One region of the Cyclobacterium xiamenense genome, then DNA from elsewhere that is predicted to be linked to it. Evidence: riboswitches for the same ligand, from Rfam matches in the RefSeq annotation. Region 1 holds a riboswitch; each other region holds the start of a gene.
What was found. Region 1 has a riboswitch for S-adenosylmethionine ahead of BMW71_RS22775 (trans-sulfuration enzyme family protein). Riboswitches for the same ligand answer to the same signal wherever they lie in the genome.
Positions count from the first base shown of each region.

Region 1 (4,613 bases):
TTCGTACCCAGTGTTTTCTTATCAAATGCCACGCGAAGGTTTTTTTACTCAGTAGTCTATTTCTATATTTGCAGGTAACGTAACATTAAATTAACATTAAGTTAATTTATTGGTAATATTAGCTATTAATTACAGGTAGTGTTACCTGCTCTGGTCTCCGGTGCGCGGTTATTCCACAAGCGCCTGTGTACGTAATCAATTGCATGTATGCTATTAAAAAAGACTTTGCTATTTTTTTTGCTAGGATGGGCGATGGGTGAAAGCATGGGATTTCAGGACCCAGTCAAACCACCGCCAGCCGTCAGTACCCGCTATGGTTCTAAGGGTTTCCAGTTTAGTACGGATGACGGCCTGTACCGCTTGCAATTGGCAGGTAGGTTGCAGTTCCGGTTTGCGACGCCGGCCGATCAGGATCCGATTACCTACGATGATTTCTTTGAACAAGATCAAAACCTGTTCAAAATCAACCGGGCCCGATTGAAAGTGGGGGGACATGCCCACAAACCCTGGTTAACCTATTATTTTGAATACGAACTTTCCGCATCCCGGATCCTGGATTTCCGGGTGATGGTAGCGAAATGGCCCTGGCTCAGTTTCAAGATTGGCCAGTGGAAGTCCGAGTACTCCAGGGAGCGGGTGATATCGAGCGGCAGGCAACAGCTGATGGAGCGGTCCATCATAAATCGGCCCTTTACGTTGGACCGCCAACAAGGGGCTTCCGTTTACGGCAGGTGGGACGGTGGAGGCCTCGCTGACTTCAACTACCATTTTCTGGTGCTGACGGGTACGGGCATTGGGGCCCGCACAAATGACGATAACCACTTGATGTATTCCGGAAGGCTACAATGGAATGTATTGGGGGAGGGCGTAGACATGTCCGGATCTGCCTTGAACTACCACCAAAAGCCCACTGCATCCATCGCGTGGGCAGGTACGACCAACACCAGTCCATACACGCGGTATTCTTCCCAGGGAGGCGGACAATTGACCGGTTTTGAAAACGGAACAGCCGGGCAATACGCCATGGACCAATACCTGGTAGAGACCACGCTAATGTACCGGGCGTTTAGCTGGCACAGCGAATATCACCGGAAAAACATCTTCGATACCAATAACGACCGGCTATCCCGTCTTCAAGGCTGGTTTGTGCAGGCTGGAATCCTGCTAAATGCGGCTGCTTCGGAGAATTCGGCTCCCAAATTGGAACTGGCAGGCAGGTACGCCCTGTTCCGTCCTGAGATGCGGCTACAGGAAAACAACGAGGAAGAGTATTCCCTGGCTTTCAATTGCTTTTTTAACGATCACCTAAACAAACTAACCGTGGATCTGACCCATTTTGATTTTGAAGAGAAATCTGTCAATCGTGAAGCTTCCGGCTGGCGCTTCCGCGTTCAATATGATTTTTCATTTTAAGCTGTCAAATCCGGCAGTGGATTTGGATATGCCACATCCCCTCTGTTTATTTGCAACTGATTCAGGAAACTGATTTATAAAGAAGGGGGGAGAGAACAGGCTCTGTGATCCTCTGGCAACCTTCCAACGCATGGAAAGGTGCCAAAACCTGACCCGATAGGGACCGATAAATTAGATAACATGATAACAGAAACATCTCCACTCCCTTTTCCAATCGCATTCGTTACGGCAGCTATTTTTTGCCCGATTGGTGTTAACCTTTCCTACCACTTATTGAAATCACGTATTCATGGCTTATAAAAATTTTGAAACCCAAGCGGTGCGCATAGCCGCTTCCAGCTCAGACCAACGGGAGCACTCTGCCCCCATCTACCTGAGTTCCAGTTTTGTGTTTGATTCCGCAGAACAAGCGAGGCAACTTTTTGCCGATGAACTACCGGGAAATATCTACTCGCGCTACGCAAACCCAAATACCAGCGATCTGATTGAAAAAGTCTGTGCAGCGGAAGGTACCGAATCCGGGGTCACCACCGCCTCCGGCATGGCCGCAATGTTTGGTAGCATGGCCTCCCTCCTACATCAGGGCGATCACATACTTGCCTCCCGCTCCCTGTTTGGCAGCACGCACCAGTTATTGACCCGGATTTTTCCCCGATGGGGAATCACTCATTCTTATGGAGATATTTCAGACATCGTTAACTGGGAAAAGCTTCTACAACCGAATACAAAAATGATTTTTATTGAGACTCCGTCTAATCCGGGACTGGAAATCATCGATTTGGAATACATTGCCAATTTTGCCAATGCGCACAACCTTATTTTAGTTGTAGACAATTGTTTTGCTACTCCCTATTTGCAGCAACCCGCCCGCTGGGGAGCACACATTGTGACACACAGTGCTACCAAATTCATTGACGGGCAAGGAAGGGTATTGGGTGGCCTTATACTGGGGAAAAAAGACCTGATCGATGAGGTGCAGTTTTTTATGCGGCACACCGGGCCTTCGCTTTCTCCATTCAACGCCTGGGTATTGGCAAAAAGCATGGAAACGCTAGCGGTACGTATGGACCGGCATTGCGAAAATGCATTTGCTGTCGCCAGCTATTTTGAAGGGAATACAGAAGTGGAACGAGTCCGATACCCCTTTTTACCCTCCCATCCGCAATACCAGCTCGCAAAAAAGCAAATGCGGCACGGCGGAGGCATCATCACCCTGACATTAACAGGAGGGTTGACCAGGGCAAAAAAGTTTATCGATGAACTGAAAATGATCAGTGTTACTGCCAATTTGGGAGATAGCAGAAGCATTATTACCCACCCGGCATCTACCACCCACAGTAAATTGACAGAGGAAGAGCGAGAACGGGTAGGCATACTCAATGGTTTGGTCCGGTTATCCGTAGGACTAGAGCACGTAGACGATATCATTCAGGACATCGAACAGGCGCTCGGAAAATCAAAAAACTGATGGTTGATAGCCACTACTTGTACCCCCCCACCCAGACAAGGGCTAATTGCAGCAAATCGGTTTAGGAGAGAATACCTTTCTTAGGAAAGAATTCCTTTCACTAATTTTCCGTGTACATCCGTCAGGCGGTACCGCCTTCCCTGGTGTTTAAACGTGAGTTTTTCGTGATCTACACCCAACAAGTGTAGCAGCGTGGCTTGGAAGTCGTGCACGTGCACCGGATCCCGGACCACATTGTATCCCAATTCATCGGTCTCTCCGTAGGAAATACCCTTCTTTACACCTGCCCCAGCCATCCACATCGTAAAACAGTTGGGATGGTGGTCTCTACCGTAATTTTCCGGAGTCAATCTTCCCTGAGAATAACTGGTACGCCCAAACTCTCCTCCCCATATCACCAGGGTATCTTCCAGCATGCCCCGCTGTTTCAAATCCCGGATCAGGGCGGCCGTCGGTCGGTCCATGCTTTGGGACATGGTCTGAATGTCCTTGGGAAGGTTTCCGTGCTGATCCCAGCCCTTGTGATACAGCTGAATAAATTTCACATCTTTTTCGGCCAATTTCCGCGCCAGCAGGCAATTGGCAGCATAAGTACCCGGCTGCAATACTTCCGGACCGTACATGTCGGTAATGTGCTGCGGTTCGTCGGCAATGTTCATCGTTTCAGGCACAGATGTTTGCATGCGGTAAGCCATTTCGTATTGGGCGATCTTGGCATTTATTTCCTGATCCTGCGACTGGGCATATTCCAGATCATACAGTTTTTTCAGGTGGTCCAGGTAGTTTCTCCTGTCCCTGCCGGAAATACCGGGGGGGTCATTTAGGTACAGCACCGGATCCTTGCCTGATCGAAACTGCACGCCCTGGTGCAAACTGGGCAGAAACCCATTCCCCCACAAACGGCTGTAGACCGGTTGTGCCCCCTGTTTACCCTGGGAAAGCAACACGCAAAAAGCAGGAAGATTCTCGTTTTCAGAACCCAGCCCATAACTCACCCAGGAACCGATAGAAGGTCTGCCCGGCTGTTGGGAACCGGTTTGAAAAAAGGTGATCGCCGGATCGTGATTGATCGCCTCGGTGTACATGGACTTGATCATGCAAATCTCATCCGTGATTCCGGCAATATGTGGCAAAAGCTCACTTACCCAGGCTCCTGACTCCCCGTATTGCTTGAAATCATACACGGAACCGACCATGGGGATGGATTTCTGCCCGGATGTCATCCCTGTCAACCGTTGCCCCTGACGCACACTGTCCGGCAGCTGCTCTCCATTTCGTTTGATCAGTTCGGGTTTGTAATCAAATAACTCCAACTGGGACGGTCCTCCGCTTTGGAACAAATAGATGACACGCTTGACCTTGGGTGAAAAATGCGTACCGATCGGATTCACTCCCGCTGCAAGGGAACTGGCGTTCAATTGAGTAGGAGCAATCAGGGAGGAAAGGGCCAAGCCACCCAATCCCAGACCGGTTTTGCTCAAAAACTCCCTCCTGGAATACCTATTTGTATGTTGGCATAAATCGGCCATAGCTAGGGGTTACTTTTTGGTATAGAATTCGTAATGGTTAAACAAAAGACTCGCAACCATGGTCATGGCCGCTGTTTTTTCGGCAGGGATGCGGGCGTTTGCCGGATATTCGCCTACCGCCAACAGCTCCCTTGCGGCCGCAGGATCTGTTTCAAAACGCTTCAATTCCGAGGTATACATGCTTTTAAGCACTTCCACTTCTT
Region 1 is NZ_FNZH01000015.1:36,113-40,725, reverse strand. It holds gene BMW71_RS22780 (porin) at 208-1,413, shown strand; SAM riboswitch class I at 1,485-1,586, shown strand; gene BMW71_RS22775 (trans-sulfuration enzyme family protein) at 1,703-2,881, shown strand; gene BMW71_RS22770 (DUF1501 domain-containing protein) at 2,962-4,410, opposite strand; gene BMW71_RS22765 (DUF1553 domain-containing protein) at 4,420-4,613, opposite strand, start outside.

Region 2 (4,613 bases), on a different contig from region 1:
CGAGCCGGATTTTGACCTGCCCGAACTCCTCATCGGCGATCCGGTGCGAATTGCGCAGATACTCAATAACCTGATCAGCAATGCCATCAAATTTACGGACAGGGGTTATATCAAAATCAGCCTGGACCGAATCAAGCAGCAGGATAATTGGGTAACCATCCGCTTTACGGTCAAAGATACGGGTATTGGCATTGCCAAAAACAAAGTCAAAACCATTTTTGATGCCTTTACGCAGGCGAGTACCGACACGACTCGAAAATACGGGGGTACTGGCCTGGGACTGGCTATTGTCAAAAAGCTTACCAAACTCTTCGGTACACAAATCCGCCTCGAATCCAAACTGGGAGAAGGCTCCACGTTCTGGTTTGACGTTGCATTTGAAATCCAGGACGCAGGTACACAATTGAAGGCAAAGGATGAAGTAGACTCCGACAGAAAGCTGGAGCATAAAAAAATTCTGGTAGCAGAAGACAACCAGGTCAATCAAATTCTATTAAAAAAGTACCTGTCCAAGTGGGGAGTGGGGGAAATTTGTTTTGCGGCCAACGGAAAAATTGCCTTGGATCATTTTTTCAAAACCGATTTCGACATGGTCCTGCTGGATTTGCAAATGCCGGAAATGGACGGCTTCGAGGTGGCAAAAATCATTCGTAAACTGGACTTGCTGTCTAAAAGAAATGTCCCGATTATAGCGCTGACAGCATCCTCATTACTGGAAGTAAAGGATCAGCTGGAGGCTTCGGGCATGGACGATTATATTTCCAAACCCTTCACCCCGGAAAACCTTTACGGGAAAATTATTAAATACCTCTAATCGCCCTTCGCCTTAATGGTTGGATGGTATGGTTTTTCATCCTGTAAAATCCTACCTTTGCATCTTTCATCCGTGCTATGAGAGGAATAATAGGTGCTTTGCTTTGCTACTTTTTCGTGTTTGGAAGTCTTCGCGCTCAGGGTAATCTGACGGAGCGTTCCACGCTGTATTTTCTGGTAGGCAGTTCGGGATCTACCATCCGGGACTTTAATGAGATGCTTGCAGAAAAAGGCATTACCCCACTCAGAGGGGGTTACCGAACCATCGGAATTGGCTACCAATACCGACTCACGGACTTTATCCTGGGTTTTGAGCTCCTGCAAAACAATGGATCCAATTCCTATTTTCGGGAGTACCGCACGGACCACCGCACCACCCGGTTTTACCTGAATGTGGGCTATTCACTGACACAAGAGGGAAGGTTTCAGTTGATTCACTACATGTCCCTGGGATCGGGTTACCTCAACTTTCAAATGCTCCGGGACGAACGCCGGGTGGATGACCTGAATGCCTTTCTGGAGCAACCCGCACAGGGCTTTCTGATACGGAAGCACGATATCCAACGGGGCAGTGGAAATTTAGGCGGGTTCCTCACAGAGATTGGCTTCCAGTTTGGGTACGATATTCCCTTGCCAGGCCTGGAGGAAAACATGGGATTAATGGGCAAGTTTGGGTATTCTTTTTCCCCGTTTGCAGGCGCCTGGAATCTCAACGGCATTACCTTTGACAACCTGCAAAGTGGGGCCTTCCTTCGCCTCGGAGCCGCGCTCTCCATGCCGGATCAAAATCTCTTTTTCCCCGATGCAGGGATCGGGGTGCATTTTTTTTACGGAAGAAATTTCCGGAGTCCGGATCGCTTAAATTCCTATTTCGTGGAAAACGGATGGAATCCCCTGGAACAGGCGCCGTATAATTTGGGTATTAAAATCATGGGTGAGAACAGAAGCCGCATGTACGGAGTGGACGTGTTTAATCTGGGTACTAGTGGAGAGGCAGGGCCCACCCATCGCCACACCCTGAATAGTGTGCGGGTTTATGGGAACTACGGGTACCAATTGTTTAAGCGGCGAAACCTGGAACTCGGCGCAACGCTGGGTTTGGGCTACGGCAACTTGCGCTACAGCCTGGAGCACACCGCCAAACCCGATTTCCCCCTTTTGTTTGAAGAACCGGATTTTGACGGCTACCTGCGAAGCAGTGGGCTCATGAGTAAATCAGAAGTGGCGGTTTCATACGCCCTTCCGGTATTTAACAACACCTTTCGCCTGGTGTATTCCGCCCATGTCGGATACGAAGTTCCCCTAAGCAGGTATCGTTTGGGGGAGCTAACCATGGCAAACTACATGTCGGGTCCCTACGTGCAACTGGGTTTCGGCCTGCGTCCCTAGCCGGACTACCGTTTATCCGCTCAGGTCTCTTATTTTGATTCAAAGTTTTTTGGAAAAAAGGGGTTTTTTTTCCTTAAATCCTGTTACTTTTGGCATTGCTTATCGAGAAAGACGGAGGGTAGGGCCCTATGATGTCTTAGCAACCTGATGTGACAAGGTGCTAATTCCCGTTCCGGACATGCCGGATAAAGATGAGCCGAAAAAGGTAGAGATTCCATTCTAGTTTTAGCCCGGTTCATGCTCGTATAAGTTTTTTATAAAATTACGACAACATGCCAAACAGAACCGAAGTATTGCTTCAGCAGCTGAAAAAAAGAATATTGATTTTGGATGGGGCCATGGGTACCATGATACAGCGGTATGCCCTGCAGGAAGACGATTTTAGAAACGAGGCTCTCTATGGAGTGAAGAAGTCCCTGAAGGGAAACAACGACCTGCTCTCACTCACCCGGCCGGAAATCATCAAAGAGATCCATCAAGCCTATTTTGATGCGGGTGCGGATATTGTCGAAACAAATACCTTTAGCAGCACATCCATTGCCCAGGAAGACTACGGCCTTGCCGACCTGGCTTACCAACTCAATGCGGAATCGGCCCGACTGGCGCGCGAGGTGGCCGATGCCTGTACCGCAAAAAATCCAAAAAAGCCCCGATTTGTAGCGGGTGCCATCGGTCCTACCAACCGTACGGCTTCCCTTTCGCCCGATGTAAACGACCCAGGCTACCGGGCAATTAATTTTGACCAACTGGTGGAAGCCTACAGCGAGCAGGTGGAAGGATTGCTGGATGGAGGCGTTGATATGCTGTTGATCGAAACCATCTTCGACACCCTAAATGCCAAAGCAGCCCTCTTCGCAATACAAGAGGTATACGAAAAAAGAGGGATTCCCCTGGATCCGCAGGATGGCGGAATTCCCATCATGGTATCCGGAACCATCACGGATGCCTCGGGCAGGACCCTTTCCGGCCAGACTACCGAAGCCTTTTTGATTTCACTCTCCCATGTGCCCCTGCTAAGTATCGGGCTAAATTGTGCGCTGGGAGCCAAAGAGTTGCGCCCTTACCTGAAGGTTTTGGCCGAAAATGCACCCTATTACGTAAGCGTCTATCCCAATGCCGGACTTCCCAACGAGTTTGGAAAATACGATCAAGGGCCCGGTGAAATGAACGATCAATTGACGGATTTTCTTAAGGAAGGCTGGATCAATATTCTGGGTGGCTGCTGCGGCACCACACCGGAACACATTGCCGCCATTTCCAATACTGCCTCTAAATTTTCGCCAAGACCACTGAAGGTAGCTACCCAAGAAAAATAACCCCATGAACGATTTTACGAAAATACCCACATTGAAACTTTCCGGTTTGGAACCCTTGGTTTTTGGCCCCACCATCAATTTTGTAAATATTGGGGAAAGGACCAATGTGACCGGTTCCAAGAAATTTGCCAGGCTGATTTTAAACGGGAAGTACGACGAAGCCCTGGAAGTTGCCCTGGATCAGGTACGGGGAGGAGCGCAGATTCTGGATGTATGCATGGACGAAGCCATGCTGGACGGGGAAGCGGCCATGGTGAAATTCCTGAACCTGATCGCCTCCGAACCCGAAATTAGCCGCATACCCGTGATGGTCGATAGCTCCAAGTGGAAGATCATTCTGGCCGGCCTCAAATGCATTCAGGGAAAAGGTATCGTCAATTCCATCAGTTTGAAAAATGGAGAGGAGGAGTTTATCCAACAGGCCCGGACCATCAAGAAGTTTGGTGCAGCTGTGGTCGTGATGGCATTTGATGAAAAAGGCCAGGCCGATAGCTACGAACGAAGGATTCAGATTTGCGAGCGTAGCTACAACCTACTTACCCAAACCGTTAAATTCAACCCCCAGGACATCATTTTTGATCCGAATATATTTCCGGTGGCAACCGGAATGGACGAACACAAAAACAACGCCATTGATTTTTTCCGGGCCACCCGATGGATCAAAGACCATCTTCCGGGAGCAAAAGTCAGTGGAGGAGTGAGTAACGTTTCCTTTTCCTTCCGGGGAAACAACCCCGTACGGGAGGCCATGCATGCGGTATTTCTGTACCATGCCATTAAAAACGGAATGGACATGGGCATCGTGAATCCCTCCCTGCTGGAAATATACGACGACATTCCAAAAGACCTGCTGCAACACGTGGAAGACGTGATTTGGAATCGCCGGGAAGATGCTACCGAACGGTTGCTTGACTTTGCGGAGACGGTGAAATCCCAGGGAAAAAAAAGTAAGACAGACGAGGCATGGAGAAGTCAGCCTGTGCAAAAACGCATCCAACATGCCTTGGTAAAAGGGATATTGGATCACATTGTGGAAGATACCGAAGAAGCCCGTCTGGACCTACAGGATCCGCTCAAGGTAATCGAAGGTCCGCT
Region 2 is NZ_FNZH01000010.1:126,390-131,002, reverse strand. It holds gene BMW71_RS20980 (PAS domain S-box protein) at 1-814, shown strand, start outside; gene BMW71_RS20975 (hypothetical protein) at 892-2,202, shown strand; SAM riboswitch class I at 2,299-2,400, shown strand; gene BMW71_RS20970 (homocysteine S-methyltransferase family protein) at 2,475-3,518, shown strand; gene metH (methionine synthase) at 3,523-4,613, shown strand, end outside.
Region 2: it holds a riboswitch for S-adenosylmethionine, as region 1 does, so the genes downstream of both, BMW71_RS20970 (homocysteine S-methyltransferase family protein) here and BMW71_RS22775 (trans-sulfuration enzyme family protein) in region 1, are expected to answer to the same signal.

Region 3 (4,613 bases), on a different contig from region 1:
TATTTCTCTTTGTAATCCTCCGGGTCGTCTCCGACAATATCGCGGGGATCAAAATCGGTATTGTAGGCATAATTGGCCTGCACTTCAAAATGCTCTACGGCTCCGTCCAGCACTTCTAAAATCTCATTGACACTAGGATCCGGCATATTAATCATCGAAAATAACTGCGAAAGCATTTCCAAGGCATTGCTGATTTCCTCCTTTTCGGACTCCATTTCGCTTAGATCTTTGAGCGTGAAGTCGTCCAACCCGAATTCCTCCTTCACCAGCCTCGCCATGTTTGTGAAGCCATTTAGCATATTGCCGTACATATTATAATTCATCTCGGCTTCTTTTTTGCTTTCTTCAAAATTTTCGTTGACCCGCTGCCAGTAGGCAAATTCCTCGCGGTCTCTTTTTTTCACATCCTCCACTGCCATCTCGCCGAATTTGGCTTTCAATCGGTTGTATTCCCTGGTCAACTCGTGTGAATCCTCTTCCACATGGCTGCCATCGGCACCCCCAATAAAATTCCATCCATGGACATCATCGATGTATCCGTTTCCATCGTCATCAATGCCATTTCCCGGAATTTCCCCGGGATTTTCCCAAATCTTATCCTTCAGATCCTCGTGTACAATATCCACTCCCGAATCGATAACCGCCACTACCACGGTACGTTTTGCACGCTTTCCGGCTAAAAACTTTTCGTGGGCTTTTTCAGCTCCCGTCCCTAGAAACCCGTCCTCGATCGGATCCAATAAAAACCAATTTGTCGGCGCCTCAAGGCTATCCTTTTCGCTAGGAAAAGTCGTTTCACCGAAGCTAATAAGCTGGAAGCCAAGACAGATTCCTGTCAGTAGCATCCAAAAAGAAATCATCGAATGTATTTTCATGAAAGTAACCGTGTATTAAAACGAATAAATAAAATTAATGGGATTTTTTATCAAATCCCTTACACCTAACGAAGGAAAGGTAGTAAAGATCCAATTTGCATCAAATTTCAAAAACGTTTACGGCAAGAATACCTTTTGTTTGGTAGCTTTTGTAGCTAAAACAGCCAACCCAAACGCAAGCCGATGTTTTCCGCCACATGGCCGTGGGCCTTCAGATCTACCCCAAAAACAAATCCCGTTGGAAACCAGTAGCTCAATGCATAACGTTGAAAGAAGCGGTGATTTTGGCCGATGAACGCTGGGTCGGTCAAGTACAGGCCCATCCGCTGGCTGAAATCTACCCGTCCGAAAACCCAATGGTGCGAAAGAAAGGCAGCCGGAACAAAACCCTGGGTTTCTGCACGGGAAGAAAGCGACTGATCCCAGGAAAGTTCGGTCCCCAGCCCCAGCTGATTGATACGCGTTAGGGTATGGATTAGATCCATAGAAATTCCGAGTGCGGGTACCCTACCAGTGTCGGCGGGATTGTCCCTAAAGGTGCCAAAGCTTTCCAAAAGAAAAGAAAGGCGGTGTCTTAGCACGGGTTTTTTATGCGCAGGGAAGACAGGTTGTTCTAACCAATACCCGACCCCTAAACCAAAGCCCGGAAAATTCATGCCTCGATTGGGCTGTCTTTGCCCTCCATTGGAAATATGGTTGTAGTGTCCGGATAGGAAAACCTCCCAGTTTTCGGACACCTGATAGGATACTTTCGGAGCTACTGCAAGCAAAAAGCTAAGCGGACTACTAAAAAAGGTGTTTTTCGGATTGCTATTTACATCGTAAACCTTCGTCAGGTAGGTCATGCCCAGGGTAGCTTTTAGGCGTAACTGCCAGTCGGCACGGCGCCAGAGTACCGGTTCAAAAAAACCAGAAAAGAAAAACGCATCTCCCAATACAGTCGGATTATTGAAATTTGTATAGCCCAACTCCCCTCCCCAGAGGTAAAAACAATTGCAATTCTCCCAGGTGGATTTCTCCAGGGATAGTTTTTCGTAGGACAAGCGGATTCCCTGCGGATGGCTTTGGGATATAGGAACCAACTCTTCCGAGTGCGGGAGAATCCAACTTGTTTGTCCTTCCATGGCGAATCTCGTGAGCCTTTGCCCCCGGGCGTCCGGAAAAACAACGAATCCGACCAGTAGAAATAGACCAATTGCTCGTGTGTGCCTCATCCGATTATCTCACTGATTTTCTGCGATATTGTTTCAAAAAAAGAAAAAAATTCACCAAATAAATTGGAAAATACTCCTTTCTGGGCTTATTTTGCTCCATCCTTTAACTTTTTAAAAGTGAAAAGGATTTATAGAGAAGAGGTAAGAGACAGGCTCGTAGACCCTCTGGCAACCTGGAAAATCCAAGGTGCCAATTCCTGCCAGGTGTGAATGGTTCCATCTGGGAATATAAATTCTACAAAATGAGGCCATTTCCGGTAAACATAAAGGATAAAATTTCCACCAAACGTATCAAAAAACTCCTCCACGCGTGCTATCAGGGCACGGAGCGGGTTTGCATGCGTTTCTAAGTGCCAATTCATGCGTATTCATCCTATCATTTTCATAAAAACATAGACCTAAAACACAACAATCATGTCAAAAACGTACCGATTCGAAACATTACAAATTCACGCAGGACAGGAAGCTGACCCAACCACCAACTCACGGGCGGTTCCCATTTATCAAACCACTTCCTACGTGTTTAATTCGGCCGAGCACGGAGCCAATTTATTTGCCCTGAAAGAATTTGGCAACATCTACACCCGGATCATGAATCCGACCACGGATGTTTTTGAAAAAAGAGTGGCTGCATTGGAAGGTGGAGTGGCAGCGGTCGCGACGGCTTCCGGACAGGCAGCCCAGTTTTTGGCCCTCAACAACTTCCTGACGGTTGGGGATAATTTTGTCACGTCTCCCTTCCTGTATGGCGGAACGTACAACCAGTTTAAGGTTTCCTTCAAACGAATTGGCATTGAGGCCCGATTTGCTGCATCCGATAAGGCAGCCGATCTGGAAGCAAAAATCAACGACAAGACAAAGGCGATTTACGTAGAAACCATCGGCAATCCGGAATTCAATGTGCCTGATTTTGAAGCCGTGGCCTCACTTGCGAAAAAATACGATATCCCATTGGTGGTAGACAATACCTTCGGTGCGGGCGGCTATCTTTGCCAGCCCATCAAACACGGGGCGACTATTGTGACCTCTTCCGCCACAAAATGGATAGGCGGGCACGGTACCTCAATTGGGGGAATCATCGTCGACGGTGGCAATTACAACTGGGGAAATGGTAAATTTCCTCAATTCTCCGAACCTTCGGAAGGCTATCACGGGCTTAATTTCTGGGAAACCTTTGGCGATAATAATCCGCTGGGCCTACCCAACGTGGCCTTTGCTATCCGTGCACGGGTGGAAGGCCTTCGGGATTTCGGTCCGGCCCTAAGTCCGTTTAATTCCTTTTTGTTGTTGCAAGGCTTGGAAACGCTTTCTCTACGGGTGCAGCGAACCGTCGACAATGCACTGGCCCTGGCAGAATGGCTGGAGCAACATCCAAAAGTGAAAAAGGTAAATTATCCCGGATTGGCTTCCAGCGCCTATCACGAGCAGGCAAAAAAATACCTCCCCAATGGCTATGGCGGGGTGTTGAGTTTCGAGCTGAAAGGTGAAAAAGAAGGAGCATCGGAGTTTATCAATAACCTCGAATTGATCTCCCACCTGGCGAACGTAGGAGATGCAAAAACGCTGATAATCCAACCTTCCGCTACCACCCATCAACAACTTTCCGAGGAGGAACAGCTGGCTGCGGGTGTTACGCCTACCCTGTTGCGGATTTCTTGTGGAATCGAACATGTGGAAGACCTAAAAGCAGACCTCAGCGCAGCTTTTGACAAACTATAATTTCATCAAATGAACCTTCAATCGCCGCATTTGACCATTGAAATGACCCGAGATATTTTTTATTGCAAGGAAGCACTCCCCTTGGAGTCTGGAGAAATATTGCCTGAGTTTCAATTGAGTTATACCACACAGGGACAGCTCAATGCCGAAAAAGACAACGTGATCTGGATCATGCATGCATTGACCGGAGACGCCAACCCACAGGAATGGTGGTCGGGCCTGGTAGGAGAAGACAAGTTTTACGACCCTGCCAATTATTTCATCATTTGCGCAAACTATCTCGGATCTTGTTATGGATCCACGCAGCCATTGAGTAGCCGTCCGGATACCGGAAAGCCGTATTATTACGATTTCCCAAACCTGACCACCCGAGACATTGCTGCGTCCCTGGACCGGCTGCGGCTGCATCTCGGCCTGGAAAAAATAAATACGGTGATTGGAGGTTCTTTGGGTGGTCAAGTGGCTTTGGAATGGGCCTATTCCCTGCAAAATCGCTTACAAAATGCCATTATCATCGCGTCCAATGCGAAAGCATCTCCCTGGATTATCGGTTTTAATGAGACGCAACGCATGGCCATCGAATCCGATGAAACCTGGGGAAAAGAACATCCAGACGCTGGAAAAAAGGGCCTGGAAACAGCTCGGGCGATTGGCATGCTCAGTTACCGGCACCCGCAAACCTTTGTCCAAAGCCAAAGTGAGACGGAAGAAAAAACAGACAACTTTAAAATAAGTAGTTACCTGCGTTACCAGGGGCAAAAGCTTGCCAATCGCTTCAATGCGCTGTCTTACTGGATTCTTTCCA
Region 3 is NZ_FNZH01000001.1:700,005-704,617, reverse strand. It holds gene BMW71_RS02510 (S8 family peptidase) at 1-875, opposite strand, end outside; gene BMW71_RS02505 (acyloxyacyl hydrolase) at 1,031-1,999, opposite strand; SAM riboswitch class I at 2,215-2,324, shown strand; gene BMW71_RS02500 (O-acetylhomoserine aminocarboxypropyltransferase/cysteine synthase family protein) at 2,504-3,808, shown strand; gene BMW71_RS02495 (homoserine O-acetyltransferase family protein) at 3,818-4,613, shown strand, end outside.
Region 3: it holds a riboswitch for S-adenosylmethionine, as region 1 does, so the genes downstream of both, BMW71_RS02500 (O-acetylhomoserine aminocarboxypropyltransferase/cysteine synthase family protein) here and BMW71_RS22775 (trans-sulfuration enzyme family protein) in region 1, are expected to answer to the same signal.